Regions from separate parts of the Macrococcus bovicus genome, predicted to be linked through region 1. Evidence: riboswitches for the same ligand, from Rfam matches in the RefSeq annotation. Region 1 holds a riboswitch; each other region holds the start of a gene.
The links. A riboswitch is a leader RNA that binds a small molecule or an ion and turns the genes downstream of it on or off. The one in region 1 is predicted to bind S-adenosylmethionine.
Positions count from the first base shown of each region.

Region 2: another riboswitch for S-adenosylmethionine. It lies ahead of QSV55_RS03340 (methionine ABC transporter ATP-binding protein); the one in region 1 lies ahead of QSV55_RS02660 (methionine ABC transporter ATP-binding protein).
Region 3: another riboswitch for S-adenosylmethionine. It lies ahead of mtnK (S-methyl-5-thioribose kinase); the one in region 1 lies ahead of QSV55_RS02660 (methionine ABC transporter ATP-binding protein).
Region 4: another riboswitch for S-adenosylmethionine. It lies ahead of QSV55_RS00750 (aminotransferase class I/II-fold pyridoxal phosphate-dependent enzyme); the one in region 1 lies ahead of QSV55_RS02660 (methionine ABC transporter ATP-binding protein).

Region 1 is NZ_CP128470.1:426,340-434,155, forward strand. Features, by position in the region: gene QSV55_RS02650 (N-acetylglucosaminidase) at 1-214, opposite strand, end outside; gene QSV55_RS02655 (TetR/AcrR family transcriptional regulator) at 287-832, opposite strand; SAM riboswitch class I at 954-1,058, shown strand; gene QSV55_RS02660 (methionine ABC transporter ATP-binding protein) at 1,128-2,141, shown strand; gene QSV55_RS02665 (methionine ABC transporter permease) at 2,131-2,796, shown strand; gene QSV55_RS02670 (MetQ/NlpA family ABC transporter substrate-binding protein) at 2,809-3,645, shown strand; gene QSV55_RS02675 (biotin/lipoyl-containing protein) at 3,976-4,626, shown strand; gene QSV55_RS02680 (DHA2 family efflux MFS transporter permease subunit) at 4,639-6,507, shown strand; gene QSV55_RS02685 (ribonuclease FAU-1 family protein) at 6,629-7,165, shown strand; gene QSV55_RS02690 (SDR family oxidoreductase) at 7,287-7,816, opposite strand, start outside.
Region 2 is NZ_CP128470.1:554,815-562,630, forward strand. Features, by position in the region: gene QSV55_RS03320 (arsenate reductase family protein) at 1-287, shown strand, start outside; gene gcvH (glycine cleavage system protein GcvH) at 355-735, shown strand; gene QSV55_RS03330 (toprim domain-containing protein) at 805-1,188, shown strand; gene QSV55_RS03335 (YbbN family protein) at 1,244-1,447, shown strand; SAM riboswitch class I at 1,484-1,584, shown strand; gene QSV55_RS03340 (methionine ABC transporter ATP-binding protein) at 1,652-2,677, shown strand; gene QSV55_RS03345 (methionine ABC transporter permease) at 2,670-3,365, shown strand; gene QSV55_RS03350 (MetQ/NlpA family ABC transporter substrate-binding protein) at 3,391-4,212, shown strand; gene sufC (Fe-S cluster assembly ATPase SufC) at 4,420-5,193, shown strand; gene sufD (Fe-S cluster assembly protein SufD) at 5,206-6,501, shown strand; gene QSV55_RS03365 (cysteine desulfurase) at 6,520-7,755, shown strand; gene sufU (Fe-S cluster assembly sulfur transfer protein SufU) at 7,745-7,816, shown strand, end outside.
Region 3 is NZ_CP128470.1:1,942,530-1,950,345, forward strand. Features, by position in the region: gene QSV55_RS10615 (2,3-diketo-5-methylthiopentyl-1-phosphate enolase) at 1-700, opposite strand, end outside; gene QSV55_RS10620 (ABC transporter permease) at 693-1,655, opposite strand; gene QSV55_RS10625 (sugar ABC transporter ATP-binding protein) at 1,657-3,015, opposite strand; gene QSV55_RS10630 (sugar ABC transporter substrate-binding protein) at 3,016-4,059, opposite strand; gene mtnA (S-methyl-5-thioribose-1-phosphate isomerase) at 4,056-5,072, opposite strand; gene mtnK (S-methyl-5-thioribose kinase) at 5,069-6,262, opposite strand; SAM riboswitch class I at 6,343-6,446, opposite strand; gene QSV55_RS10645 (amidohydrolase) at 6,640-7,812, shown strand; gene QSV55_RS10650 (amidohydrolase) at 7,793-7,816, shown strand, end outside.
Region 4 is NZ_CP128470.1:62,971-70,786, reverse strand. Features, by position in the region: gene arcD (arginine-ornithine antiporter) at 1-410, opposite strand, end outside; gene QSV55_RS00760 (DUF2188 domain-containing protein) at 565-978, opposite strand; gene QSV55_RS00755 (Y-family DNA polymerase) at 1,051-2,310, opposite strand; gene QSV55_RS00750 (aminotransferase class I/II-fold pyridoxal phosphate-dependent enzyme) at 2,412-3,569, opposite strand; SAM riboswitch class I at 3,638-3,743, opposite strand; gene QSV55_RS00745 (TetR/AcrR family transcriptional regulator) at 3,953-4,492, shown strand; gene QSV55_RS00740 (MFS transporter) at 4,515-5,984, shown strand; gene QSV55_RS00735 (LPXTG cell wall anchor domain-containing protein) at 6,028-7,816, opposite strand, start outside.

The DNA of each region.
Region 1 (7,816 bases):
AAGGTTGCTGGTTGATCATCACTTTATCATTGACATAAAGCGTATAGTTCACATAATCACCTGCGACTTTTTTCGTCATCGCATTCATACTGGTGATGATAATGGAGTTAGTATCTTTAATATGCCCCATTCTTAATGTGTCTGCTTGTGCGTAAGAAGAGCACAGAATAGTGGAAAGCATGGTCAATGCAAGTGTGCGTTTAATATACTTCATTCAGGACCCCCAGTAGTTTAGTGATTTTATTATACAGGAAACAATCGATCAAAAGCTGAGTTTTACAATAAATTAACGATTTGTCTTGAGAATGTTACGATAGACGATATCTGCTATCTTCTCCGGGGGCTCGACGCAATAATTCTGCAGCCAGAAATAAATAATTCCAAACTGGCCACCTAACGTGTAATTGACAAAATGCTCAGGATCCTGAAGGTGATGATCCATAATGATGTGCATGTAGTTTTCCTTCAGAACCCCCATAAATTTTTGTGTGAAGTTCTGAGCCGGATGAACTGTCATCAATGTACGAAAAAAACTCTGATTCTCATAGATATATGAGAACAAATGATTCAAATAAAGGCGTGATGAAGTACGTAGAGTATCAGAATCCGTCTTTATGGCTTCTGCAAACTGACTGCCGATTAAGTTGAGTTCTGATAGATGCTGTTCAATCATATTATCCAGCAAGTCATATTTATCAAGATAGTATGTATAAAAAGTGGAGCGGTTGATATGCGCTTCTTCGCAGATCATTTTAATAGTAATTTCACGAAAACGATGTTGTTCCAGTAGTTTTAAAAACTGTTCTTGTATCAGCGTTTGTTTGTCTGTCATAAGTACCTACTTCTTATCTCTATTATAGTCACTTATTTTATCATAGATTCAAGATTGCGAAAATTAAAAAAAGAAGTTGACACTTTATTCATGTCCATGTACTATGAGTATAACTTCATAAAACTTATCAAGAGAGATCGAGGGATATGGCCCGATGACATCTCAGCAGCGGACTCAGAAATGAGCACTGTGCTAATTCCATCAAGCTTAGCTTGGCAGATAAAAGGACGTTTAAGACTTTTTAGCTTCTGGCTAAAAGGTCTTTTTTTTGATTTTTAAGGAGGCTACCATGGCAATTATTGAAATTGATGAAGTATCAAAACAGTTTCAGACGAAGAAAGGAACAGTGACGGCACTGCAAGATGTGACACTGAATATAGAGAGAGGACAGATATTCGGCATTGTGGGTTATTCAGGCGCCGGTAAGTCCACTCTGATCCGGTTGATCAACAAGCTCGAAAAACCGACGAGCGGTCGCATCATAGTAGATGGTGAAAACATCACTACCTTAAAACCCCAGCTGCTCAGAAAAAGACGGCAGAATATCGGCATGATTTTTCAGCAGTTCAACCTTTTTAAGGCAAAGACAGTCGCAGATAATATTAAATATCCACTGAAGCTGACCAAAAAGTATTCACAAGCAGAACTGGATCAGCGCGTCGATGAATTACTTCAGTTTGTCGGTTTGTCAGATAAGAAACATGATTATCCGGCTCAGCTGTCAGGTGGCCAGAAGCAACGTATCGGTATCGCCCGTGCGCTTGCAACGAATCCGGAAATTCTGCTTTGTGATGAAGCGACGTCTGCTCTGGACCCCGAAACAACGGATGAAATCCTGCGTCTTCTGAAACGTATCAATCAGGAACTGAACATCACCATCGTACTCATTACGCACGAAATGGAAGTCGTCAAGACAATCTGCGATGAAGTGGCGGTCATGGAACAAGGGCGTATTGTAGAACAGAACAAAGTCTTTGACCTATTCACGAATCCCGTGCATCCGACGACGAAACGTTTTGTCCATTCTGTGCTGAATGACCATGTGCCAAAAGGTGTAGAACCCTCACGGAAGTTATATCGATTCATCTTCAATCATCAGCAGATACTGGAACCCGTGCTGAGCCAGATTGGCCGCAAGTATGAAGTCGATTTTAATATTTTGTATGGCAGTATAACTGAGTTGACCGATCGTTTATTCGGTAATTTACTGATAGAGGCGGTCGGCTCAGATTACAAGGTCCAGTTTGCCCTGCTGGAGCTGAAGCAATATGGTATTGAAATCAAGGAGGTTGATGGCTTTGCAAGCTGATTTATCTGAATTTTATCCGATTATTCTGCAGGAACTCATTCATACATTGATTATGGTCGGTATTACATTGGTGCTCGCAGCAATGATAGGTATTCCGCTCGGGATATTGCTCTATGCAACAGGACGGGGCCATGTCCTTGAGAATCGTTCAGTGAATATGGCGTTAAACTTTGTGATCAACACCATCAGACCGATTCCATTCATTATATTTCTGGTTGCATTGATACCTGTTACACGTTTCTTGGTGGGCACATCTATTGGCATCTGGGCAGCTATTTTCCCGATGACGCTCGCGGCTTCACTGTCCATCGCCCGGGTTGTTGAGAATAACATCATCTCGGTTGATAAAGGGGTGATAGAGGCAGCGGAAGCAATGGGTTCAACAAAATTCGACATTCTGTTTAAAGTGCTTGTCCCTGAAGCGGCAGGCGCATTGATATTGGGACTGACATTTACGACCGTGTCGCTGATTGAATTCTCAGCTGTTGCTGGCCTTGTCGGGGCAGGCGGCATTGGGTATCTCGCATTTACCTATGGCTATCAGCGGTTTGATGTCGCAGTCATGTTCATTACGGTGCTGATACTGATCATTCTAGTTCAGATCGTCCAATTCATTGGCAATAAGATTGCAAATATATACACAAGTCGATTATAAGGAGAGAAAATGATGAGAAAATTAATTTGGGTTGTCTTAAGTGTGGTAGTATTTTTAGCGGCGTGTGGAGGTAAGGATGACAAAACAGTTAAAATCGGTGTGACAGGGGAAGATAAAACAGTCTGGAATATCATCAAAGAAAAAGCGGCGAAAGATGGTATTAAAGTAGAGCTCGTTGAATTCCAGGATTACACGATTCCTAATAATGCCCTCAACGAAGGTGAAATTGACCTGAACGCATTCCAGCATTTTGCGTTTTTAGAGGAATTCAAGAAAGCACATCACTTGGATATTACACCGATCGGCACAACTGTCTTTGCACCGATGGGTATTTATTCAGAGAAGATTAAAGATATCAAGGAACTGAAAAAAGGGGATACAGTCGCGATTCCTAATGATCCGACTAACCAGGCCCGTGCACTTCGTCTGCTTGAAACAGCTGGCATCATTAAATTAAATGATGACTTTGGGCTGTTAGGCGACCCGTCAAAAATAAAAGAGAACAAATTAGACATCAAAATCAAAGCGATTGATGCGCAGCAGACACCACGAGTGTTACCGGATGTAGCAGCAAGTATTATCAACAATGGTGTAGCGGGTAAAGCAGGATTCGATACTAAGAACGATCCGATTTATCTTGAAAGTGCGGATGCTGAAAATGCAAAGCCGTACATCAATGTCATCGCTGCAAAAACTGAAAATAAAGATAAAGCCGAATACAAAAAAATCGTTGAATATTATCAGACACCTGAAGTAGCAGAAGCGATCAAGAAAAATTCTAATGGTGGCGAAGTCGTTCATAAGCTGACGGCAGATGAGATTAAGGAAGTCGAAGAAAGCGTGAAATAGAGAAGGTGAACACCCCGTGCTGATGACGGGGTGTTCTTTTACGTAGAGGCTGTCACAGACTGGCCATTTTTCTGTTCTAAAGTCTCTACAGAAATAAAAACCTTCATTAATATAGCTGTTAATACAGACTCTCATCTTTAAATCTCATTGACTTGTAGTCCTGATCAATACGAGTACTTGATAAGTTCCAGACTGTAATAAAAAATGTAATCGTTTGCGATTTGAAGAATGGCAAGAAATCCAACACTTTGTTGAATATTGTTGGTTGATAGTGTGATGAAACTCACTATAATATAGTTTATGTGAAAAAAATTAAATGGAGGAATACACATGAAAAAAATAGTCTTAATCAATATCTTAACGTTGCTTATCCTTGCAGCTGCTGGTATTGCTGCTTATCATTTCTATGATGAAGCAACAAATTATGTTAAAACAGATAATGCAAAGGTAGACGGTACACAATTAACAATTGCAAGTCCTGCAGCCGGTAAACTGACTACATTTGACAAGCAAGTCGGCGATGAAATTTCTAAGGACGATACAATCGGTGAGGTCATGACGCAAGGTGCGGACGGCAAACCAGCAAAAATGGACCTTAAAATGCCTCAAGACGGTACAATCGTTAAAACTCAAGCAACTGAAAATGGTTTTGTTGGCGCTGGTACACCTATCGCTTACGCTTATGACATGGACAAATTATTCGTTACAGCAAATATTAAAGAAACAGATCTTGATGGTGTCGAAAAAGGTCAAGACGTTGATGTATACGTTGATGGTTACAAAGACACAACACTTAAAGGTGAAGTAGAACAAATTGGTTATGCTACTGCTTCTAGCTTCTCATTATTACCTTCTTCAAACGGTAATGCGAACTTTACTAAAGTCACTCAAGTAGTGCCTGTTAAAATCAGCCTTTCTAAAGACAAATCATTAGACATCTTACCAGGGATGAATGTAACTGTACGCATTCATAAAAACTAAGGAGGTTATCGTATGACCTCATTTATCATTGCATATATCCTATTATCTCTGGCGGTATTCTTTGTTATTAACCGCCTTTTCCTGAGAAGAAAGAAAGTTAAACCGGTTGACCGCGAAGAACAGGTTGTGGAAGAAACACCTGTCTACAATCATCAATCGGAGAAGGTGACTTATGAGCAGCCGATCAAAACACATGTTGAGCCGGAAGTCATCTATAATAGTGCAACTCACAGTACACATGAAAAAACAGAAGCGCATCCTGAAGAAGTGATCTATAACAGTGAAGTAGCGCGCGAACATGACAATAGAGAGACCGCTGCTACTGAAGAATCACCAAGAGAATCAGCAGCTCATGCGCATGGTCCGAACTTAACTTTCGGAAAAAATATCACTATCCCTAAGATCATCACTGCGCTGATGATCGGGATGTTCGTCGCAATCTTAAACCAGACGCTCATCAACGTCGCCTTACCGGTCCTGATCAATGACTTTGGTATTACGACTTCTACTGCACAGTGGCTGACAACAGGCTTTATGCTGGTCAATGGTATTTTAGTGCCTATCAGCGCCTTTCTGATACAACGTTTCACTTATCGTCAGTTATTCATGACGGCCATGATATTTTTCACAATCGGCTCTCTGATTTGTGCCATCGCAGGCAACTTCCCGGTGATGATGGCCGGCCGTCTGACACAGGCAGTAGGTGCCGGTATCTTGATGCCGCTTGGTACGAACATCTTTATGTCTATCTTCCCGCCTGACAAACGAGGTGCGGCTATGGGTATGATGGGTATCGCATTTATTTTAGCACCTGCAATCGGTCCTACCTTGACAGGCTGGGTCATCCAGAACTATCACTGGAATGTCATGTTCTACGGCATGTTCATCGTCGGTGCGATTGCACTTCTGATTGGAGCCGTGTGGTTCAAAATTGCACAGCCGACGCATAAAGCCAAACTTGATATACCAGGTGTTATTTTCAGTACTATCGGGTTTGGTAGTGTTTTATACGGTTTCAGTGAAGCCGGTAACAAAGGCTGGGACTCAGCCGTTGTAGATTCTACCATTATTATCGGGCTGATTTTCATCGGTTTATTCGTTTTCAGAGAACTGTCAATGGAAAATCCGATGATGGACCTCTCAACTCTGAAATACTCAGGTTTCTCATTCACGACATTGATCAACATCATCGTCACGATGTCATTATTCGGTGGGATGATCCTTCTGCCGGTTTATCTGCAATCCATCAGAGGATTCTCACCACTTGATTCAGGATTGCTGTTATTACCTGGATCACTCTTAATGGGTCTGATGGGACCTATCGCAGGCCGTTTATTCGATAGAATCGGCATTAAACCGCTTGCTATCTTCGGTCTTGCTATCATGACTTATGCAACGTGGGAACTGACTAAACTGAATATGGATACACCTTACAGTCATATTCTGAGTATCTATATTCTGCGCTCATTTGGTATGTCATTTATCATGATGCCGATTATGACAGCAGGTATGAATTCATTACCAGGCAGATTAATTCCTCATGGTAACGCGTTCAGTAATACGATTCGTCAGCTGGCCGGTTCAATCGGTACCGCTATCCTGGTCACTGTTATGACGCAGCAGGCAACAGCGCATCTCGGTGATATAGCGGATAATCTGGATAAGACCAACCCTGCCATCATGAATCAGATGCAGCAGGCGGGACAAGCAGTCGGGAATGATGCACTAGGTACTCAGATGATGCTCGGCCGCATGCAGCAGCTTGCAACCATCAATGGTATCAATGATGCCTTCTGGGTCGCTACCGTACTCAGTGCACTGGCACTTATCTTATCGTTCTTCCTGAAAGGCAAACATCATTACCGCTCAGATGAAGCATAAAAGAGAAGCTCAATGCTTCTCTTTTTTTGTATAAAGAACCACTTACATATGAGGTCAAAATAAAAAATACTATCTCTGAAATGGTTAATTTTATATAATAATGTGTAAGGAGTTGTGCGATTTGAAAACGAAATATATTGATAAACGTTACTGGCGCAGATTGCAGAAGAAAGAATATAAAGAACTGAGAATAGAAGATCATACGTTTGACGGCATTGTGGGTCTCGTGACGATGAAGAAAGTGAGAGCTCCCTTACAAGTAGAGGTCGTAGGGACAACGATTACGGTCGCAGAAGCCGGATATCAATGGTTGCAGTTATTGCCTAAAGATAAAAAATACAGCATCACGGCGATGTATGACCGTGCAGGTAAGCCGGTACAGTATTATATCGATATTAATGAACGGAATATATTGGAGATGGGCGAGGCGAGAACAGCTGATATGTTTCTCGACATTCTTGTACTCCCGACAGGTGAATATGAACTGGTGGATGAGGCGGATATCAAGCGTGCGCTCCATAAAGGTGAGATTACGCAGGAACAGTATGATGCAGCCTATCAGACCGCGAATGAGCTGATGCAGCGAATCAGCAGTGACTTTGTCTCTTTTGCTGAAAAAGTAGAATATTGCAGACGGAAAATAGCCCCTATGATATAGAGGCTATTTTTATTAATATTAGAGTAATGATTGAATTCATAGTCAGCGACTGCTTGAATGCAGCTGATTTAATAAACACAGATAAGTATGAAAAAAGCCTCTTTAAAAGAGGCTTCAATCATTAGCTTGTGATAAAGTCGCCACCGTTGATATGAATCGCTTGTCCCGTGATGTAGGTAGAGTCCTGCGAAGCAAGGAAGACATAGGCAGGTGCATTTTCACTTGGTTGACCGCGACGTTCCATCGCTGTTTCTTGTCCGTGTTTCTCTACTTTCTCAGCAGAGAAAGTCGCTGGGATAAGAGGTGTGTAGATCGGGCCTGGTGCTACACTGTTGACACGGATCCCTTTTGGTGCCAGCTGCTGAGACAGTGAGCGTGTAAATGCCGTAATCGCACCTTTAGTTGCTGAGTAATCAATCAGTGTTTCAGAGCCACGGTAAGCTGTTACACTGCTGGTATTGATGATGGAATCACCTTTAGACATATGAGGCAGGACAGCTTGCGTTAAATACATCATGCCGAAGATATTAGTCGCGAATGTCTCCTGAATCTGTTCCGGTGTAATATCCAGGAAGTCATCCTGTGGGTACTGTACGCCGCCGTTGTTCACTAAGATATTGATCTGACCGAAATCGGTGACTACATCAGCAG
Region 2 (7,816 bases), 130 kb from region 1:
ATGGCGTCAGCTTTGAACCGATTCATATTGTGGAGCTGACACCGACTGCTGCTGAATTCAGGAAGTTGATTGAAGATACAGGTGTTGAGGTCGATCAGTTGTTCAACCGTCAAGGCACTAAGTTCCGCGAGCTTGGACTGAAGGATAAATTGGAAGCGTTACCACTGGATGAAAAATTAAATCTTCTGGCATCTGATGGGATGCTCGTTAAAAGACCGCTTGCAACCAACGGTAAGCAGATTACGCTTGGTTTCAAGGAGGAACAGTATCGACAGATCTGGCTATAAAAAATGTTGAATAAGCTGTCATGCTGTGTCATTATTAGAGTGTAATTACTATTAGGAGGGGATTTTTGTGGCAACTATTGAAGGCTTAAAGTATTCTAAAGATCACGAATGGGTAAAATCAGAAGGAAACATTAAAACAATCGGTATCACTGACTTCGCTCAATCAGAGCTCGGAGACATCGTTTTCGTTGAACTTCCAGAAGTCGGCGATGAAATTTCAGCAGGACAACCTTTCGGCAGCGTTGAGTCTGTTAAAACAGTTTCAGAATTATATGCGCCGCTTAGTGGTAAAGTTGTAGAAGTAAACAACGAACTTGAAGATTCTCCGGAATTCGTTAATGAATCTCCTTATGAAAATGCTTGGATGATTAAAGTTGAGACTGAAAGTGACGATGAATTAAATGAGTTACTTGACCAAGCTCAATATGATGAAATGATTAACGCGTAAATGCTATAATTTCCTTGATAAGATGCTTATCAAGGATTTTTTTATAACTGCATATGAAAAGGTGATGAGATGTCTGTAATCAGTAAAGTCATAGTTGTGGAAGGCAAGTCTGACAAGAAAAAGTTACAACAAGTATTATCTGAACCTGTACATATTATCTGCACGAACGGCACGATGGGTGTCAGTAAAATGGACGAAATGCTCGATGAACTGACAGGCCATAACGTCTATATCATGACTGATGCTGATAAAGCAGGGAAAAACATTCGCAGCTGGTTCAAACGCCATTTAAGTGAATGCAAGCATATCTATATTGATCCAACTTATGGTGAGGTCGGCCGCTGCCCTGTAGATTATCTCGCCAAAAAATTAATGAAACATGAGTTTGAAGTGAAAGGTCTGGAAGCGGAAGATGAAAGTCAGGGAGTATTTGCCTTCAGCCCCGTCTGGTAATTATGTGATATTCGGTTATACGCCCCTCTGCGGTACATGTAAGGTCGCAGAGCGCATGATAGACATCATGCCAGAACTGATTGAAGTCAATATAATGAAAGTAGATTTAAATTTTGCGGCGTCATTCGCGCAGCGCTATCAGCTGATGAGTGTGCCTGTTCTGCTCATTGTAAAAGACGATGAAGTAGTGGAAACCATCTATCGTTTTGAATCCGTCACAAATATTTATGAAATTATTCGTAAAGTATTGACGATTTAAATATTGTAGTCTAATATGTATAACAATTGAATATAACTCTTATCAAGAGTGGTGGAGGGATGTGCCCTATGAAACCCGGCAACCGTCATATGACATGGTGCCAATTCACATAAAGCATACGCTTTAGAAGATGAGAGACGATGAACTCATTGCGTCTTTCTCTTTACGGGAAAGACGCTTTATTCGTTTAAAGGAGGTACGTAAGTGATTACGTTAAATCATGTTGTCAAGCAGTTCGCAACAAAAAAAGGAATGATAACCGCTGTTGATGATGTCAATCTGACGATCAACGAGGGTGAAATATATGGTGTCATCGGTTTTTCAGGTGCAGGTAAAAGTACGTTAATCCGTATGTTCAATGGCCTTGAAAAACCGACGACGGGTGATGTGGTCGTCGGTGGCGATAACATTGCAGAGCTCAGTCCGACTGACCTCAGAAAGAAAAGACAGAAAATCGGTATGATCTTCCAGCATTTCAATCTGCTGTGGTCACGTACAGTATTCGATAACATTGCATTTCCGCTTGAAATTGCAGGTGTCTCTAAAACTGAACGTACTGCACGGGTCAATGAACTGATCCGCCTGGTCGGACTTGAAGGCCGAGAAAATGCTTATCCCTCTCAGCTGTCAGGGGGGCAGAAACAGCGGGTCGGCATTGCCCGTTCGCTGGCCAATAACCCGACTGTGCTGCTCTGTGATGAAGCAACCAGTGCACTTGACCCGCAGACGACAGATGAAATTCTGGAGCTGTTGGTGAACATCAATCGCCAGCTCAAACTGACGATTATTCTGATCACGCATGAAATGCAGGTCATCCGAAAAATCTGTCACCAGGTCGCTGTCATGGAAAATGGGCGTGTGGTGGAGCAGGGTCCTGTCATGGAAGTGTTTGAAAATCCGCAGTCAACTGTCACGCAGCGCTTTGTCAAAGATGATCTGAAAGACGCTGAAGTTGAAGCTTCTATCGATGAGATTATGGCACATTATCCGACCGGAGCGATTCTTCGCCTGAAGTTTGTCGGTTCTTCTACCGGGCAGCCGATTGTCAGCCGGATGATCAGAAAGTATGATCTGGATGCGAATGTTCTTGCCGGTAACATTAAGCATACGCAGAACGGTTCTTTCGGCCATCTGATCGTACATGTGCCTGCCCTTAATGCTGAAGTCGAAAGAATGTTCGACGAGTTAAGGGTGCACGGCGTTGAAGCGGAGGTGGAAAGACGTGGATAATACGATGATGGATACGTTAAGAGAAATGTTCAGTTTTGAGAATGTCATCTGGCCGGATGTCTGGGTGGCTGTTTATGAAACGCTGTATATGACGATTATTTCGGCAATCTTCACTTTTATATTCGGTCTGATCATCGGAACGGCGTTATTCCTTGCTTCACGCAGCAAATCAAGAGGGGCAAAGATTTTCTATAATATCATGGCCTTTTTTGTCAATCTGTTCCGGGCGATTCCGTTTATTATTCTGATTCTGCTTCTTATTCCATTCACCAACGTCCTGATGGGGACGATCAGCGGGGTCAAAGGTGCGCTGCCTGCATTAATTATCGGCGCTGCTCCCTTCTACGCCCGTCTTGTGGAGATCGGTATGAAAGAAATCGATAAAGGTGTCATTGAAGCAGCAGAAGCGATGGGCGCGAGCCGCTGGACACTTATCTGGAAAGTGCTGCTGCGTGAATCATTGCCAGCTCTGATCTCAGGTATCACGGTTACCACGATCTCGCTGGTAGGTGCTACGGCAATCGCCGGTGTTATCGGTGCCGGTGGGCTCGGTAACCTTGCTTATTTAGTAGGTTTCACCCGTAGTCAGAATGATGTGATCTTAGTATCGACTGTCTTCATTCTGCTCATAGTCTTTGCAATACAGTTTATCGGTGACTTCCTGGCGAAGCGCACAGACAAACGTTAAATATAAAATACAAAGGAGAAAAACGATGAAGAAAATTTTAGTATTTACACTTACGCTGTTATTCGCTGTTGTCCTGACAGCATGTGGCTCCGAGTCAAAAGAAAACGGGAAAGAAGATAAAACGATTAAAGTAGGGGCTTCACCGGCACCTCACGCAGAACTGCTTGAGCAAGTGAAACCGATCCTTGAAAAAGAAGGCTACAAACTGGATATCAAAATCATCAACGACTATACAACACCGAACCGTCTGTTGAACGATGGCGAATTAGATGCAAACTTCTTCCAGCACACACCTTACCTTGACACTGAAGTGAAGGAAAAAGGCTATAAAATCGAATCTGCTGGTAATGTGCATATCGAACCGATGGCTGTCTATTCTAAAAAATATAAATCACTGGATGAACTACCTGACGGCGCAGAAATCTTCGTCTCAAACAACCCGGCTGAAGAAGGTCGTTTCTTATCATTCTTCACAAAAGCAGGCTTAATTAAATTAAAAGAAGGTACAGACCCAGTCAAAGCGACATTCAAGGATATCGCTGAAAACAAAAAGAACCTGAAATTCAACAACAAACAGGCAGCTGAATTTTTACCTAAAACGTTCAACAATGGCGAAGGCGATGCAGTCATTATCAACTCCAACTTCGCACTTGATAATAAACTGAATCCAGTGAAGGACTCTATCGCACTTGAAGATAAAGATTCACCATACGCTAACTTAGTCGCTGTTCAGAAGGGCCATAAAGACGATGCGAAAATTAAAGCACTCGTTAAAGCGCTTCAATCCGATGACGTTAAGAAATTTATCGATGAGAAATATAAAGGCGCAGTTATCGCTGCAAACTAATCTTTAACACTCAGACTCGTTCTGAGTGTTTTTTATTTTCAATCACTCCGGTATGATTCTCAATGAAATGGTCTCAATCCGTTTAACAATCCATCTATTTACGTTATAATAATTGAGTAAATGAATTTAAGAGTCTTTGACTGTAAATTAAAATCATTATAAACTATAAAAAGTCTAAAATAATTATAATTCGTGGAGGGTACACAAATGGCATCAGTATTAGAGATTAAAGATTTACACGTTTCTATCGAAGGAAAAGAGATTTTAAAAGGTGTAAACTTAACAATCAAACAAGGTGAAGTTCACGCTATCATGGGACCGAACGGTACAGGTAAATCAACTTTATCTTCAGCAATCATGGGTCATCCGAAATATGAGGTCACTCAAGGGGAAGTTTTACTTGATGGTGAAAATGTACTTGAAATGGAAGTAGATGAGCGTGCGAAAGCAGGTCTTTTCCTTGCGATGCAGTATCCATCTGAAATCTCAGGTGTAACCAATGCAGACTTCTTACGTTCAGCGATTAACTCTCGTCGCGAGGAAGGTCAGGAAATCAACCTGATGCAGTTCATCAAGAAAATGGACAAACAGATGGACTTCCTTGAAATGGATCCTGACATGGCGACACGTTATTTAAATGAGGGCTTCTCTGGCGGTGAGAAAAAACGCAATGAAATTCTGCAGTTAATGATGCTGGAACCTAAATTTGCCATTTTAGATGAGATTGACTCAGGTCTCGATATCGATGCGCTTAAAGTGGTATCAAAAGGTATCAATGAAATGCGTGGCGACAGCTTCGGTTGCCTGATCATCACTCACTATCAGCGTCTTCTGAACTACATCACACCAGACTTCGTCCACGTGATGATGCAAGGCCGCGTCGTTAAGTCAGGCGGAGAAGAACTTGCTCAGCGTCTTGAAGCAGAAGGTTATGACTGGATCAAGCAAGAATTAAACATTCAGGATGAAGCAGCTGAATAAGGAGGAACTGAAATGAGTGACATCAACTTAGAACAAATCAAAGGTTTATCAGAATCCCGCAATGAACCTGCATGGATGACGGCGATTCGAGAAGATGCGTTTAATCGTTTAGACGCGATCGACATGCCTAAACCGGACAAAACAAGACTTGACCGCTGGAATTTCGACGTGACTTATCATGCGGCGGACAGTACAACTTTTGACAGTACAGACGCGTTACCGGCAGAAGTGAAATCTATCATTGATGTTGAGGCTGTCGAAAATCTTTACGTCCAGCACAATAATACGCCTGCTTTCCTGAAAGTGGACGAAAATTTAGCGGCACAAGGTGTCATCATTAAAGACATTCACACTGCGATGGCAGAGCATAGCGACCTTGTTCAGCAGTACTTCATGACTGAAGGGGTTAAAGTCGATGAGCATCGTTTAACTGCCTTACATGCTGCCTTACTGAACGGCGGTCTGTTCATCTATGTACCAAAGAACGTGATCATTGAGTCGCCGATTCAGATGGTCGTGTTACATGATGACAAAGACGCGAATCTTTTCAATCACCTGCTGATTGTAGCGGATACAGGTTCAGAAGTGACTTATGTAGAGAACTATTTATCCACAGTGGAAGAAGCAGCGGGACAACTGAATGTGATCTCAGAAGTTATCGCCAATGATAACGCTAAAATCACTTACGGCACTGTTGATTTCCTGGCAAAAGGTTTCACAGGCCACGTCATCCGTCGTGGTATCGCTCACAAGGATGCAACGATTGACTGGTCACTGGGTCTGATGAACGATGGTGACACAATCAATGACAATACGACTTACTTGATGGGGGATAACTCAACAAGTAACTTAAAGACTGTCGTCGTCGGTCGCGGAGAACAGAAACTGAATTTCACGACGCAGATTATTCAGTACGGTAAGAATTCTGTCGGTCATATTCTCAAGCACGGTGTAATGAAGGATGCGGCGTCTTCAATCTTCAACGGTATCGGCTATATCAAGCACGGTGCGACTAAAGCGGATGCGCAGCAGGAATCGCGTGTACTGATGCTGTCAGAGAAATCACGTGGGGATGCCAATCCGATCCTGTTGATTGATGAAGATGATGTAACAGCAGGGCATGCGGCATCAGCTGGACGTGTAGATCCAATGCAGCTCTTCTACCTGATGAGCCGTGGTATCTCTCAGGCTGAAGCAGAACGCTTAGTCATTCATGGTTTCCTGGCGCCTGTTGTCAATGAATTACCGATTGAAGCGGTAAGACGTCAGCTGACAGACGTTATCGAACAGAAAGTAGCAATTAAATAACAGAAAGGTCCTGATCTAATGGCACCATTCGATATCAATAAAGTTAAAGCGGATTTTCCGATTCTGACTGAAACGGTCAACGGCCAACCGCTCGTCTACCTTGATTCATCTGCGACCAGCCAGAAGCCGCAGCAGGTCATTGATAGAATGAATCAGTATTACCAGCATGAGAATGCGAACGTTCACCGGGGTGTTCACACACTCGGTACCCGTGCTACTGATGGCTATGAGGGCGCACGGGAAGCCGTCCGCCGTTTCATCAATGCACAGTATTTTGAGGAGGTCATCTTCACGCGTGGAACGACAACCGCTATCAATACTGTGGCCCACAGCTACGGCGATATGGCGGTTGAAGAAGGTGATGAGATTGTCATTACTCAGATGGAGCATCATGCGAATCTGGTACCATGGCAGCAGCTTGCCAAACGTCGTAAAGCTGTGCTGAAATATATTCCGCTGCAGCCGGACGGCACACTGGATTTAAAGGATGTTGAAGCGACGATTACAGACAGAACTAAGATTGTCTCTGTTGCCCATGTCTCCAATGTACTCGGAACAATCAACGACATTAAAGCAATCGCGAAGCTTGCCCATGATAAGGGCGCGATTATGGTGTCAGACGGCGCGCAGGCGGTGCCGCATATGACAGTAGATGTCCAGGACTTGGATGTCGACTTCTATGCATTCAGCGGTCACAAAATGGTGGGTCCGACCGGTATCGGTGTATTATATGGACGCAAGTCATTGCTGAATAAAATGGAACCGATTGAATATGGCGGGGATATGATTGACTTCGTCGGTCTCCAGGACTCCACTTGGACAGAACTGCCGACCAAGTTTGAAGCAGGTACGCCGCTGATAGCTGAAGCCATCGGTCTACATGCAGCCATTGACTATTTAGAAGCCATCGGACTGGATGAAGTCCTGACATATGAACATGAGCTGACAGCCTATGCCTATGAGAAGATGTCAGAGATCGAAGGGCTTGAAATCTACGGTCCGGGTCCGGATAAACGTGCAGGGCTGATCACTTTCAATCTTGCCGGTGTTCACCCTCATGATCTCGCAACAGCACTTGATTCTGATGGCATCGCTATCCGCGCAGGCCATCACTGTGCACAGCCGCTGATGAAGTGGCTGAACCAATCTTCAACTGCACGCGCAAGTTTCTATATCTACAACACGAAAGAAGAAATAGACCTGTTAGTGGATAGCTTGAAAAAAACAAAGGAGTTTTTCAGCTATGAGTTTTAATAATTTAGACCAGCTTTATCGCTCAGTGATCATGGATCATTATAAAAATCCTCGTAACAAA
Region 3 (7,816 bases), 570 kb from region 1:
CGTCCAGTCCATAAGCATGAACGTTAAAAAGGATTGCCGTCGCCCCCAGCTCTTTGGCACGGACTGCTTTATCCTTGAGCTCAAAGACAGGCCCCGACAGATTGACGGCGTACAGGACTTTATGCCCCGTCTCGTCTTCCACTTCCTTCAATACGGCTGCTGCAGCGCTGATACGCTCTTCAAAAGGCAGTTCAGGTACATCATAGAGAATCTCATCATCTTTAATAATGTCTACACCCCCGAGTGCCTGAGCACGAAGCTGTGCTTTGAAAAATTCCACATCCCGGCCGATGATCCCTTTAAATATGCTCATAACTAGCGGCCTGGACTCAACTCCGAGGTGACGTCTTATTTCTTCAATACCGAAAGCAGGCCCCGGAAAATGACTGACATAGTCGCCAAAATCAATATCAATGAGTTTAACCGCACCGTCCAGTGATAACTTGCCGAATACTGTCGTCAAAATAGAAGAAAAGTCCGGTGTCACATTTTTAACCGGATAGGCAATCTTGATGGCTAGACCATCTGACTGCTGTTCGGCGTGTACGACCCGGCCCTTGTAGGCCGCGAGGTGCTCTTGATCAAGTGTGGTCAGCTCGGTCCAGCTGCCGACCGTCAGACCGACAGCCAGCTTTTCAGCAAATGGCTCAGCAGCGGCCACTTTCCCTGTGAAAAAATAAGTAGCTGTGATTTCAGACATGATGACGACCTCCTTTTGTAAATGGCTGATAATTTAAAATGAGTGCTATGGCAAGTACGCATCCTTTTACAATGTTCAGGGCGTAATAAGGGACTGACAGCATAACCAGTCCGTTCTCCAGTACGGCGATTAAAAGCGCGCCGAGAATAGTCCCTATAACATTCGGCTTATGACTCGCCGATGCTGTTGCCCCTATAAAAGCAGCGGCCACTGCAGTCATCAAATAACCCGCTCCTGAATTAATCTGTGCAGACGACACCTGTGCTGCCAGCAGGATGCCGCTGATACCTGCCAGTAAAGTAGAGATAAGATAAGCTGCCGCGATATGCCGGTGCACTTTGATGCCACTGAATTTCGCTGCCTGTTTATTAGTACCGATCATATACATGATACGTCCAGGATTTGTACGATGTAATAAGAAATAGGCGATAACGCCGATAATCAGGAGTATCACGATGAGTGAAAGAGGGGTGGCTAATCCCGAAAATGCAGCCGGGATCTGTCCCGTTGTTGCACTGCCATCCTGTCTTGACATACCGACACTGATGGAACCACCTTCCGAATAGGTCAGCGCGACCCCTTCGACAATAAACATGGTCGCAAGTGTCGCATAAAGATCCGGCACTCTGAAATAAAGAATCAGCACTAAGTTCAGCAACGCTACGCCGATGATACAGATCAGTGTTACTATCACCGATAAGCCAAGTGACAGCTGATGCCAGACAAAAAGTGAAACAATCAGTGTATTACTGAGCGTGACGGTAGATCCCACTGATAAATCAAAGCCGTCTACACTCAAACTGTAGGTCAGACCGATGGCCACTATCGTTACGATAACCATGCCGCTTACAATACTCAGGATGTTACTCATCGATAAAAAGTTAGGCGCAGTCACTGTGAATATAATCAGTAACAGCACGATGACAGCCGGGAGACCCAGTTGTTTGATTCTCATGTTATTGTCCTCCAGATGCAAGATATAGAAGTTCCTGTTCGTTCCAGTCGGCAGACGGTCTCTCAGCGACGATACGCCCTTTATTCATGACATAAATCCGGTCTGCTATCGTCAAGAGTTCTTTGAAGTCAGAGGACAGATAGACGATACCTTTTCCTTCCTGCTTCAGCATTTCCAGATTGTGCAGGATATCTTGTTTCGCGCCGACATCTATACCTGTCATCGGCTCATCACAGATAAAGAGAGCCGCTTGTTTCTTCAGACCGCGCATCAGCACTACTTTCTGCTGGTTACCGCCTGACAACGTCTGAACAGCATCTGTTACACGCCCAAATTTTAAAGCAACGGCTTCTGCGAGTGTCTGAGTGATGTCTTTCTCATTTTTATAGATGAACGGTGCGGAAGCGAAATGCACATTATCATTGATGCTGTGATTCATGACGAGCCCATGTTTCTGCCGTTCTTCCGGTACATAGGCAGCTTGTCCCTTTGTCTGACGGAAAAGATAGTCAGCCAGTTCACTCTTCCTTGCACCGACCAGTCCTGCGATACCCACGACTTCTCCACTATAAATAGTGAGTGAGACATCAGTCAGTACCGCTTCATTGACGCCGCTAACGCTGAGGATGGCTTCTCCTCTTTGTGCGGGTCGCTGCTTCGTCGCAATTACCCGGTCAGTAATACTTGCCACCAGTGTTTTTTCTGTCCAGTCATCGACAGGCCTGCTGTCATAAACTTCGCCACTTCGCAGAACACTGATTTCGTCAGCCACTGCGAGCAGTTCATGAATATGATGGGAAATAAAGATGATAGCGGTCTCTTCTTTCAGTCGTTCCAGTTCCCTGAATAGGGCGCTGACTTCCTTCTGACTCAGACTGGCAGTAGGTTCATCCAGTACGATCAGTTTTTTATTCTGGAGAATGGCTCGTAAAATGACGATGATCTGTTTTTGGGACAAAGTCAGTGAACTGACTAACTGGTCGAGGGATAAGTCCAGCTGCCATTGATCGATCAACTTTTTCAGTTCCATATAGCGCGTCCGTCTGTAGACAAAACCTGCCTTAAGGTCATGAACCACTAGATTGTCATAGACTGTCAGATCGTTGAACAGCACTTCATCCACTTCCTGTGCCACATAAGCGATATCATGGCTATAGTCCTTCACCGGTTGATTGTCTTTGTATAGCTGGCCTGTCTGATAAGGGTAATGACCGCTCAGCACTTTCATCAGCGACGATTTTCCTGCTCCATTACTCCCGATGACCGCATGAATCCGCCCTGTCTTAAAGATGAGCGAGACCTGCGTCAGTATCTGCTGACCGGCGAGCTTCAGACTGATGTCTTCAGTGCGATACTCCACTTACTTCTTCTCCTTCATCCATTCAGACTGAAAAAGACCTGTATCACCAAATGAAGGTATGGTCTGGGAAAGATTCTCCATCGTGGAATCCTTCTTCAGATCACTTTGTTTGATCTGAACAGGCTTGAATTCATATGTCTGAGGTACTTTCTCATTATTCAGCTGCTTCGCCAGCAGTCTGACATCTGTAATACCGATCACCCGTGGATTGACACCAGCTGTCGTCTTCCAGTTGCTATTCGGTTCTTTAAGGAAGTTGATGTCCTGATTAGAAATATCAATAGAATAAATCGGTAACACCGCCTGTTTTTCCTTGAGAGCCAAGTAAGCCCCTTTTGTCATTTCATCCCATGCACCCCAGACCGCGTCGATATCCTTGTTGTTATATTTCGCTAACACGGCAGCCGTCTTCTTCTTGACATCTCCGGACACATCCTCAAAATTAGTGGGTCCTACGGTTTCAACGACTTTGATTTTGCCTTCTTTCACATAATTCTTGAATACTTCTTCTCGTCTATCCAGCGGCAGAAAACCTGGTCCGACCCATAACTTCAGCACTTTGACCGGTTGTTTTTTGTCTTCGATAAGTGCATCGAGTGACAGTTCGGCCAGGGCATGGTCATCCTGACTCGTTGCGACAACATGATCCAACACTTTGCCGTTCTGATCTGACTTCGTATCAAAAGTAACGACTTTAATGCCGGCATCCGCTACTTTTTTGACCAGGTTATAGCTGTAATCTTCCTTACCATGTGACAGTATGATGCCATCATATTTCTTCAGAACGGCTTGATCGACAAGCTGCTGAAATTTTGCATCATTGCCGTTCGACAGAAAAGTATCAACGGTCAGACCCAGTGCTTTCCCTTCAGCTTTGGCGCCATCTATAAACTGTTTCGTATGGTCATCACTCGCCAGATTTCTGATCACGGCAATTTTCTTGCCAGCTACTTCCTTATTTGCGCTTGCTGCTGTTTGCTCCTGTTGACCGCAGCCAGCCAGCAGTATACCTGCAGCCATTAATAGCCCGAATGTTCGTTTCATTGTTTTTCCCCTTTGCTGAATAAGTTCTGAATTGCTTCGTAAGTGGGTTCGATTGCACCCTGTTCTGTGACGATGGCTGTAATCAGTGCGGCCGGCGTGATATCAAATGCCGGATTATAGACGGCACCTTCGATTGTCACCGCTTGATCACGGAGATGAGTCACTTCAGTGGCATGCCGCTCTTCTATCGGAATAGCACCGCCGTCTTCTATGCTCAAGTCGAACGTCGGTGTAGGCGCCGCCACATAAAAGGGGACGTTGAAATAATGGGCGGCTATCGCCAGAGGCAGTGTGCCAATTTTATTGACCACATCCCCGTTCGCTGCCACTCTGTCACAGCCTACAAATACCGCCGTGATTTTCCCTTGCTGCATTAATGTTGCAGCTGTTGAATCCGTGATAATGGTTACATCAATGCCCGCCTGTGACAGTTCGTAGGCTGTCAGAGCCCCTTGCAGCCTCGGCCTGGTTTCTCCGCTGTACACTTTAAACTGTGTCCCTTCTTCATGTGCCAGGTAGAAGGGGGCAGTCGCTGTGCCGTAATCACTGGTAGCGAGCCGGCCAGGATTGCAGTGAATCAGAAAAGCCGATGAGTCCGTCACCAATCGCTTAAGATGCTGACCAATCGCTAAGTTGATGGCCTGGTCTTCCTGAAAGATTTGAGCGGCTTCCTCTTCCAGTGCCTGAATAGTCTCAGCGGGATGCTCCGTGATAACCGCATGAACCCGTCTCAGTGCCCAGTGCAGATTAACAGCTGTCGGGCGTGTATGCTGCAGCCTTTCAATCACACGCATCATATGTTCTCTGAAAGAACCGCGCTGATATTCACGTGCACCTACCGCCACGCCGTAAGCAGCCGTTATCCCGATAGCAGGTGCTCCTCTGACCACCATATCTTCAATAGCCCGCGCAATTTTTTCGTGTTCTGTATAAGTTCTATAGACTGTCTGATGAGGGAGCGCCGTCTGATCCAGCAGTGTCAGCTGGCCTTCTTTGTAAGAGATAGCTTTCATGCGACTGACTCCTTACTGCTGTCAAGCAGGGTGAATAATGATGAGTAAGCTCTGACCTGTTCAGGATACTTGATTAAAAAGACGGCGAACCGTAACAGCTGTGTCTCTGCTCTCGTACGGTCATCTTCTAAGCTCGTAATATCGGAGACTTTGGCAATCCCCACAATACGGCGGATAATTTCCAGTCCTGCGACAATATAGGCATCTTTCTCAATCTCATTGATGAATCCTGCAATAATAGAGGCGTCACGCAAGGCGACATCTATTGTTTCCCGCTGGAGAATACTGAGCGCCTGAGAGCGGAATGTCCTTAGCACCTCATCAAGTGTCCGCTCTATCCAGAGGGCCTGTTCAACTCGCCCTGATGAGGAGGCATGGGTATGTGCAAAGAACAGATGGGCGATAATATTGCCGAGGTCATAGCCTGCCGGACCAAAGAAGCCGAATTCAGGATCAATGACTTTAAGGCCAGACTTGTTGATAAAAATTGACCCTGAATGCAGGTCACCATGAATCAGACTCTCTGCTTTGTTCAGAAATTTCAGCTTCGCCTGGGCAACAGCAGCCTTAAGAGCAGAGTCCTGATAGACGATGTGGTCCACCACTGCTGCTAAGTCTTCGCTCAGCTCATTACGGTTGAAGTTATTGTAGAAAGGTTCTGTATAGACCAAGTCTTCAGTAATCTCACAGAGTTCCGGGTTGATCATCTCTTTCTGCAGTGCTTTTTTCTCTTTAGCCGGCATGATAAAATCCGAAGTCCGTATCAAAGTTTCTGCTAAGTAGCGGCCTAACTCCTCCCCTAGAAACGGGAAGAGCTGTCCGTCCTGCAGAGCTGTCCGTAATATCGTATAATCCTTCAAATCCTCCATGATGACACATTTCATCACTGGATCAATCAGAATAATGTCAGGCACAAGGTCCGGGACGTAACGGCTATGTGCCTGAATCAGATGTCCTTCTCTGATTGTACGGTCCGTCGACAGCACAAACTCATCGGAGATACGGGCCGTGTGACCGGAATGCTTGACGATGACAGAGCGTTCTCCATCAGAAACTCTGAAGACATAATTCAGGTTGCCATCACCGATTTCTGTCACAGTCAGGTCATCTGTTTCAAACAAGGTCGTCTTGTATTTGATATAAGCGCTGACTGCTTGTTCATCCATTAAGAAATACTCATCAAAATTCATAGTTTCCCCCTTGTTCATCATCAAGAAGCAAAAAAAGACGTTTTTCCTGTCTACAGGAAAAACGTCGCCATCAGTATCTCTACTTATCTCTCAGTACGGGTGTACTGTAGGAATTGGCACCTTTTCCAGTGGACAGGTTGCTGGACGTCATCGGGCCTAATCCCTCAGTCACTCTTGATAAGAACTATTTAATTTTTGGTTAATATGAATATTAAAGGACTGCTTATTTAATGTCAACACTATTTTCAGAAATTTCTGGCCGCTATCTTGTCTCTCATGCATGCACTTTTTCTCAGACGATTCTGATGATTTAAAATACAGTTGTTTTATTCTGCGAACAGGTTTGCTAGAATTTAAAGAAAACGGGGGGCTGAAATATGGACATAGCACAAGTTGTTGACACGCAGTTGTCCTCTCTGGTTGAACAGAGAAGATATCTTCATCAGTATCCAGAACTCTCATTCCAGGAGACTGAAACTTATCAATATATATTGAAACATCTACAGAAACTCACTCATTTTCATATCAGAGAGCATGTCGGCGGACAGGGTATAGTCGCTGAAATAAAGGGGAATGGCGGAAGAACGGTGGCCTTTCGCGCTGATTTTGATGCACTGCCTATCCAGGACGAAAAGGATGTCCCCTATAAATCGAAGGTGCCGGGGGTGATGCATGCATGTGGTCATGATGGTCATACTTCAATCCTGTTATCACTTTTGTCCATTTTGGACGAACACCATGCTGAACTGAACGGTAACGTCAGCATGATATTTCAGTTCGCTGAAGAATTAGCGCCGGGGGGTGCGAAACCCATGATAGAAGATGGTGCACTTGAAGATGTAGACGTCATTTATGGTCAGCATTTGTGGAGTCCATTTAATACGCACGAAATTCATTGTACAACTGGTCCTATGATGGCGAGTCCGGATATGTTCGAAGTCACGATCATCGGTAAAGGTGGCCATGGCGCAAAACCTCATACGTCAGTCGACTCCATTGTGGCCATGGCGCAGTTCATTACCAGCATCCAGACACTTGTTTCAAGAACGATCAATCCGGTCGATTCTGCTGTCGTGACAATCGGCAAAGTGACCGCAGGAAACGCATTCAATATCATCAGTCACGAAGCAACGTGCACGGGCACTGTCCGCACATTTGATCCTGCCGTCAAACAGCAGATTAAGGACGGACTGGAACACGAGCTGCAAGGACTCGCCCTGGCAAAAGGCATCACTTATAAGCTGGATTATACTGACGGCTATCCCTCAGTCGTCAATCATTCCCGGGAATATGAAATCGTCAAGCGCGCTGCCGAACGCTTGAACCTGCCTTTTGCTGAAGCAGAGCCGATGATGATTGGAGAAGATTTCTCTTATTATCTTCAGGAAAAGCCGGGCGCCTTCTTTTTAACGGGCGCCGGTCATGCAGATGCTCCGCCTCACCATCATTCCCTCTTTGACCTGGATGAGGATTCACTGGCGACAGGCCTTAAAATGTTTTTAGCTATCTTAATGGAAGAAGGTATATTAAATGTTGACTCAATTAGCTGATCAA
Region 4 (7,816 bases), 360 kb from region 1:
AACAAGAGTGAAGCCACTATGATGCTCGGTACATTACTGCCACCTTTGAACATCGGCAGAAAATGTCCGACGGCTGTCATCAGTAATGTGCCATACGCGACGTTCCCCAGTAATGCACTAAACCAGTAGCCCCACGCAGAATTAAATCCCATGTAATCACCAAATCCGGCCTGAGCATAACTATAGATACCACCGTCAAGATCCGGTCTGACATTCGTCAGGTTCTGAAAGCTGAGCCCTAACGCTATCATCCCTATCCCTGTAATCAGCCAGCCGATGATAATGGCAAGCCCTCCTGCCTGAGCACCCATATCACTGATCAGGTTAAAGGCACCGCCCCCGATCATGGTCCCTACTACCATCGCAATGAGCGCGAATAAACCTAACTTCTTATCTTTTACTTCGCCCAATTCTCTCCACCTCAATCAATTAAATACCATTTTGTCCGACTCATCCTATGAGTAAATTTTTTTATCGACTTCTCCCTTTACCCATTTAAACAACTAAATAGTGCTGAAGTCCAATAAAATACCCCTAATCTCTTAACAGATCAGGGGTAAGTCATCATTCATTCTTATTATGCTGAACTACTTTTACACCTTTATTGTCAGCGATTTCTTTAGCCCGCTTCAATGCTGTCTGTTTTGTCTCATGAGTTGAATCGGCACGCTTAGCACCTTGTGTCTTCACATGCCATTTATCATCCTTGAAGAAAATCTCCACATCGTGATTCATTAGTTCCGGCTGGGCTGAAGGATCTTTTTTATGCTGGGTAATCTTCTTATTTTTCAGTTCATCCAGTTCTTCTTTTGATGCTTCTTTATACCAATCTTTCGCCTGCTTGGTCGCGATAGGAATCAGATCTTCTTCCTTGTAGCCGTCTATCAGCATCGCATTACCAATATCGATAGCTTTCTTCCGTTCAAGTTCCTCAAAGTTCTTCCAGCTGGCCGGGTAATCGTTCATTGTCCACATCATGATCACTCCCATTCTATTGTTATTCTTTCAATAGCCTGTTTGAGAGATATTAATCTTCCAGCCGAGAAATTCTTACCCTTTATGGCCCGCAATGAGTCCTTTCCGGAGACGGAGAGTACCGCTCTCTGTCAGGGATGACGCCCGCATGACGATCTCTTTGCCATACTTACGGCGAAGCTCATCCAGATAACTTTCTATAATCTCCCGCTTCACTTCTTCCGGTGCCTCAAAGAGATTCATCTGTCTCAGCCGACTGTCACGCAGATTGCTGAACGAGACGCCTACTGTTCTGAACAGACGGTCTGTCTCGGCATATTCTTCTAAATACCGCCATATCAGGCTGACTACCTGCATGGTCGATGTGAAGTAATCTTTCTTGGTGAATTGTTTATGAATGCCTCCCTTATCTGCATAGCCCACAGTAAAAGCAATCGTTGTCGGATACAGCTTTTTCTCCCTGACCCGATAGAAGACTTCATCTATCTGTTCACTGATGACGGTCTTCAGTTCATGAAACTGATAATCACGCATCAAAATCTGCGACTTCCCGTAAGATTTCCCTTTGATGACATGGGGCCGCCGAATGATACTTTCATCTATTCCATTCGCATGCAGATGCAGGTCAACGCCGAGAATGCCAAAATCACGCTTCAAATATTCAACTGGATAATGGGCCAGGTCACCGATACGGAAGATACCTTTCTTATTCAGTTTCTTCTCCGTCCGCTTATTGATCCCCCACATCTCAGTCAACGGTTCTACATCCCACAGCTTGCGTGGCACGTCATGATACCGCCATTCAGCGACACCTTCACTTGTGCGTTTCGCTTCGAGATCCATAGCAAGCTTGGCCAGAAGTGGATTTGAACCGATGCCTATAGTACTGAATATCTGCGTCTTGTTATAGATCTCCTGCTGCAGAATGCGGGCCATGTGAGAAGGCGTCTGTGCGAACAGATGATAGGAATCTGTAATATCCATGAAGAATTCATCAATACTATACTGATGGAAATCTTCCGGCGCCACATATTGCAGGGCGATAGCTGAAATCCGACTCGATACTTGAATATACTTCAGCATCGACGGGTTAATGATATAAATATCTGAACGATGCGGTATCTCAAATAATCTCGAACCCGTTTTAATTCCCAACGCTTTCAAGGGTGGCGTTGCAGCCAGCACAACAGATCCCTGCCGCTTTGTATCTCCGACAACAGCCAGTTTAGTTGTCAGTGGGTTCAGTCCTTTTTCGATACACGAGACCGATGCAAAGAAGCTTTTAAGGTCAATACAGAGTACATCACGAGCATTGCATTGATAATAGTCATACATTCCCCCACCTCATTTATGAGTCCATTGTATAAGGGAACATATGTTCGTGTAAAGTAGTATGAAGTCCTTTTCTTCAAAAAAATAATTAACTTGAGACTCCGTTATTGATAGAGGCCTGCTGTTTCCTTGAGCCTGATGAGCAACTCTTCTATCTCCTCGTCACTGATTGCAAGTGAGATCCGAATATAATCATCACCGTTTGAACCGAATGGTAGCCCCGGTGTCGTCAGGATGGACTGTGTTTTCAGCAGATAATCGACGTATTCTTCACTTTTATAGCCGGGCGGGATTCTAAGCCACAGGAAGATGCCGCCCTGCATCGGTTCAAACGGGATGCCTGCCTCAGTGAGAAAGTCTGTAACTTGATCTCTACGCTTTCTGAAAATCGCGTTCTGTGTCTCTAAAAAAGGTTCCCCTAATTTCAGTGCACTGACCGCCGCTTCCTGAACGACCCCCCACATCCCTACTTGTGTATGATCCTGATAATAATTGAGGGCACCGATGATATCTTTATTGCCGACAGCAAAACCTATCCGTACACCTGACATATTGAAACCTTTGGAGAGTGAATAAATCTCGACTGCTACGTCCTTCGCGCCTGGCGACTGCAGAATGCTCGGATTTTTAGCATCAAAGCCGAATGCCGCATAGGCGAAGTCGTGGACAATCTTTGTCTGCGTCCCTCTGAAACGCCGGACGACAGCATCGAACCCTGCACGAGTCGCAACTGCCCCTGTCGGGTTGCTCGGATAATTAAGGTAGATGAGACGTGTATCTGCTAATACGGCAGAATCAAGGGCATCAAAGTCCGGCCAGTAATGGTTGGCGGGCTGGAGCGGCAGTTCATAGGCCGTGCCACGGGCCAGCTTCACACCAGCAAGATAATCAGTGTAACCCGGGTTCGGCAGCAGAACGCCTTCACCCGGTTCAATCACACAAAGCGGCAAGTTGACCAGCCCGTTTTTCGTCCCGTAAAGAATACAGATCTCCTCATCTTTATCCAGCTCAACCCCATAAGTATCTAAATAGAATTTCTGGATGGCTTCTTTCAACGCTTCCTTACCACGGAAAACACCATATTTATTATTCGCAGGCTCCTGTACTGCGGACTGAATCGTCTCGAGTACTTCTGCCGGAACTTTCTGATCGGGTATACCGACCGCTGTGTTGATAAGCGGTTTGCTGCCGATATCGAGCTTTCTGCCCATCGTCTTGCCAAAATAACTTTCTGGTATAGAATCAAGTAATTTAGAACGCATTTCCTCTCCCCTTCTTCTTCAATCGAAATAAAAAACGTCATTACTTCGCAGCAATGACGTCAGAAAATCACTTATCTGCCAAGCTGTCGCTTGATGGATTTAGCACAGTACTCTCAGATGAGCCTGCTGCTGAGATTTCACAGGGCCAGTTCCCTCCATCTCTCTGGATAAGACATATTTAAATGATTGTTATCAATATAGTATTAAACAGTGACGTTGTCAAACAGATTTCGTGCGAGCTGCACTGGACGCTTTATCGATCAAATGGCTCATGCATTCTGCTGTTATTTTTTAATTTTCAGTTGTGCAAATTGAAGATAAGCATTATAATCTTGAAAGTAAACGGAAAACTCTCCGTTTAATTTCCAGTAAAGGACTTAATGATGAGACAGGATGCACAGGATAACTATAACAGCATAAAAACAACTGCCGCTGCACTTTTTGAAATGTATGGGGTGGAACAGGTCAGTATGAACCAGATTGCGCAAACACTCCAGATTGGTGCGGGTACCTTATATCGTCATTTCAAGGATAAGGGCGTGCTATGCTTCAGCTTACTGGAGGAGGACTTTGATCATCTCTTTACATCTTTTGATCATATTCAATCTTCTGATAAGGATAAACGCGAACAATTAAGCGAGATGCTGACATTGATGCTCGAATTCAAACGCGACAATGAAGACCTTCTGCTTTGCATTGAAAAGCACGAAATGCGCTCCCTCTTTAAAGAGACAGACTATTATAAGACACTCTATCAGTATTTTGAGACTATTTTCGCTTCACATGACCAACCTCAGTTCAAGACAGACATGCTGCTCAATGCGTTGACTACAAGAAGCTATCAATATCAGACGCATTTCCGCCATGTTGACCTTGATACTTTCAAGTCCAATTTGATGGCATTATTTTATCCATATTCCTAATTTCTACGAAAGGTTGACACAATTGAATTCTATTAAATACAAAACACTCCGCAGCTTCGAAATATTTCTGCTGTCAGTAATTACTGTCTTCGGAATCGGCTCACAATATTTCACGAACATTGCCTATAGCCTGAATCAAGGTCTTATTCAGTCCACTTTTAACCTGGATTCCAAATATCTGATAGTCCCGACCGTGCTGACCAATTTTGCCTTCGCACTCGGTATTCCATTTGGACATCTGTTCACAAAGCGGCTCAGCTTCAAAAAAAGTTTTCTGCTTTTTATTTCTCTTTCTCTTTTCGCTTCCATTCTTTGCTTAATGACCAATAATATCTATCTATTAACTGTGGGTAAATGTCTACAAGGCCTCAGTACAGGTGTCCTATTCTTTACAACATTACCGCATGCTTTTCATGTGTTCCCGAAGCAATATAAAAACGTCTTTCTCTTTATGGTCATTGTCGGCTTATTCGGTGCCAATGCTCTAGGAGGTATATCCGGTAGTTTCTCAATTGAAACACAGGAATGGCGCTGGCTTTATACCATCAATATCGCCTCTGCCATCATCTGCATCCTGATTGCTGTCTTCGCCCTGAAAGATGATCATTATGTCTCAAAAGAACATCATCCCTACGATTTACCAGAAGTCATCACACTAGTGGTTCTAGCCCTGACACTTGCCGTTGCTTGTGCGTTTCTACCTATCTCAGGTGTTTCTTCAATGTGGTTTATTTCATACGCAGCAGTATCTGTCATTTTATTCATTCTGTTTGTTATCTTGAATGCAAGAGCAGAACATCCTATCGTTCACTTCAGCACACTTTATGAACGGAAACCGATGACGGGTGCTGTTATGGCTATTTCATCCCATTTAACGCTCGTCGTTGCATTAGCAGGTATCAATATTTTTCTTCTGCGTATCCTGACGATGTCATCCGAGCACATCATTTATTTCTACCTGTTCTTCCTCTTCGGTGTTATATTATCCGGCTGTATCAAAATGCTGACATATAGTGCAGTCGGGGCAGGTGTACTCGGATTACTCGGTTCCATCGCTACTCTTTATGTCAGTATTCACTGGCGCATTATAGGTGTCGATGTGTCGAATGACCTGTTATATATCCATGCTTTTCTGTTAGGTTTTGGCATCAGTATGGCTTTAGTCAGCGGCGCTATGGCAACATTACTGGATGGACCTATTGAAAAGGCATCTCACCGCTCCAATACGATGCATACTATACGTAACTATATGGGCGCAGTGGCAATTGCCTTTATTGCCTGGTTTATCAGCCATGACTTAAAAGCAAATATGCCGACACACTATCATTCTAAACAAGAAGCATTATTGCTCTTAAGAGAAGCGGCCCTGAATACCGTTCACCATGTCTTCAATATCATGATTATCTTTAATGTCATTCTGTTAATCGCATCCATTATTCAGATTTTTCTCGGTAAAGGTCGCAGAATCGTCCCTAAAAAACAAAAAGCATAAACCAAAAGATCAGCTCAACATTAGTTGAGCTGATCTTTTTAAATTAGTAATTATTTCGTTTTCTCTTAATAAAGAGCAAGGTGAAACCTGCTGTTAATAAAGCGATACTACCCATCAAAGCAATAGATGATTGTTCTTCACCGGTCAACGGAAGTGAATTGCTGCCCGTTTTAGCATTACGATGATTCTCACCAGGAGAATTAGAAGGAGGTAATGCAGCCACCGGAGAATCTGTTGATGGCTCCTCTGTTGTCGGATCTTCTGTTGTTGGTTCCTCTGTCGTCAGATCCTCTGTTGTTGGTACCTCTGTCGTCGGATCTTCTGTTGTCGGTGCCTCTGTTGTTGGTACCTCTGTCGTCGGATCTTCTGTTGTCGGTTCCTCTGTCGTCGGTACTTCCGTCGTTGGTGCCTCTGTTGTTGGTTCCTCTGTTGTTGGTTCCTCTGTCGTCGGTACTTCCGTCGTTGGTGCTTCTGTTGTTGGTGCCTCTGTTGTTGGTGCCTCTGTCGTTGGTGCCTCTGTTGTTGGTGCCTCTGTCGTTGGTTCCTCTGTTGTTGGTGCCTCTGTTGTTGGTGCCTCTGTTGTTGGTGCCTCTGTTGTCGGATCTTCTGTTGTTGGTGCCTCTGTTGTTGGTACCTCTGTCGTCGGATCTTCTGTTGTCGGTTCCTCTGTTGTTGGTACCTCTGTCGTCGGATCTTCTGTTGTCGGTTCCTCTGTCGTCGGTACTTCCGTCGTTGGTGCCTCTGTTGTTGGTACCTCTGTTGTTGGTGCCTCTGTCGTCGGTACTTCCGTCGTTGGTGCTTCTGTTGTTGGTTCCTCTGTTGTTGGTTCCTCTGTCGTTGGTTCCTCTGTCGTTGGTTCCTCTGTCGTTGGTTCCTCTGTTGTTGGTTCCTCTGTTGTTGGTGCTTCTGTTGTTGGTTCCTCTGTCGTCGGATCTTCTGTTGTCGGTTCCTCTGTTGTTGGTGCCTCTGTTGTTGGTTCCTCTGTCGTCGGTTCCTCTGTTGTTGGAATTTCCGTTGTCGGTACCTCTGTTGTCGGTACCTCCGTTTTTGGAATTTCGATTGTTGGCTCTTCTGTTGTTGGTTCCTCTGTTGTCGGTACTTCCGTCGTTGGTGCCTCTGTTGTTGGTTCCTCTGTTGTCGGTTCCTCTGTTGTTGGAATTTCCGTTGTCGGTACCTCTGTTGTCGGTACCTCCGTTTTTGGAATTTCGATTGTTGGCTCTTCTGTTGTTGGTTCCTCTGTTGTCGGTACTTCCGTCGTTGGTGCCTCTGTTGTTGGAATTTCTGTCGATGGAATTTCGATTGTTGGTACCTCTGTTGTCGGTTCCTCCGTCGTTGGTATTTCAGTTGTCGGTTCCTCTGTTGTCGGTTCCTCTGTCGTTGGTGCTTCCGTTGTCGGCTCTTCTGTTGTCGGTTCCTCTGTCGTTGGTGCTTCCGTTGTCGGCTCTTCTGTTGTCGGTACCTCCGTCGTTGGTGCTTCCGTTGTCGGTGCCTCTGTCGTTGGAATTTCTGTCGATGGAATTTCGATTGTTGGTACCTCTGTTGTCGGCTCTTCTGTTGTCGGTACCTCCGTCGTTGGTGCTTCAATTGTCGGTACCTCTGTCGTTGGTGCCTCCGTTGTCGGCTCTTCTGTTGTCGGTACCTCCGTCGTTGGTGCTTCCGTTGTCGGTGCCTCCGTTGTTGGAATTTCTGTCGATGGAATTTCGATTGTTGGTACCTCTGTTGTCGGCTCTTCTGTTGTCGGTGCCTCCGTCGTTGGTACTTCCGTTGTCGGTGCCTCTGTTGTCGGTGCCTCTGTCGTTGGTGCCTCCGTTGTTGGTACTTCCGTTGTCGGT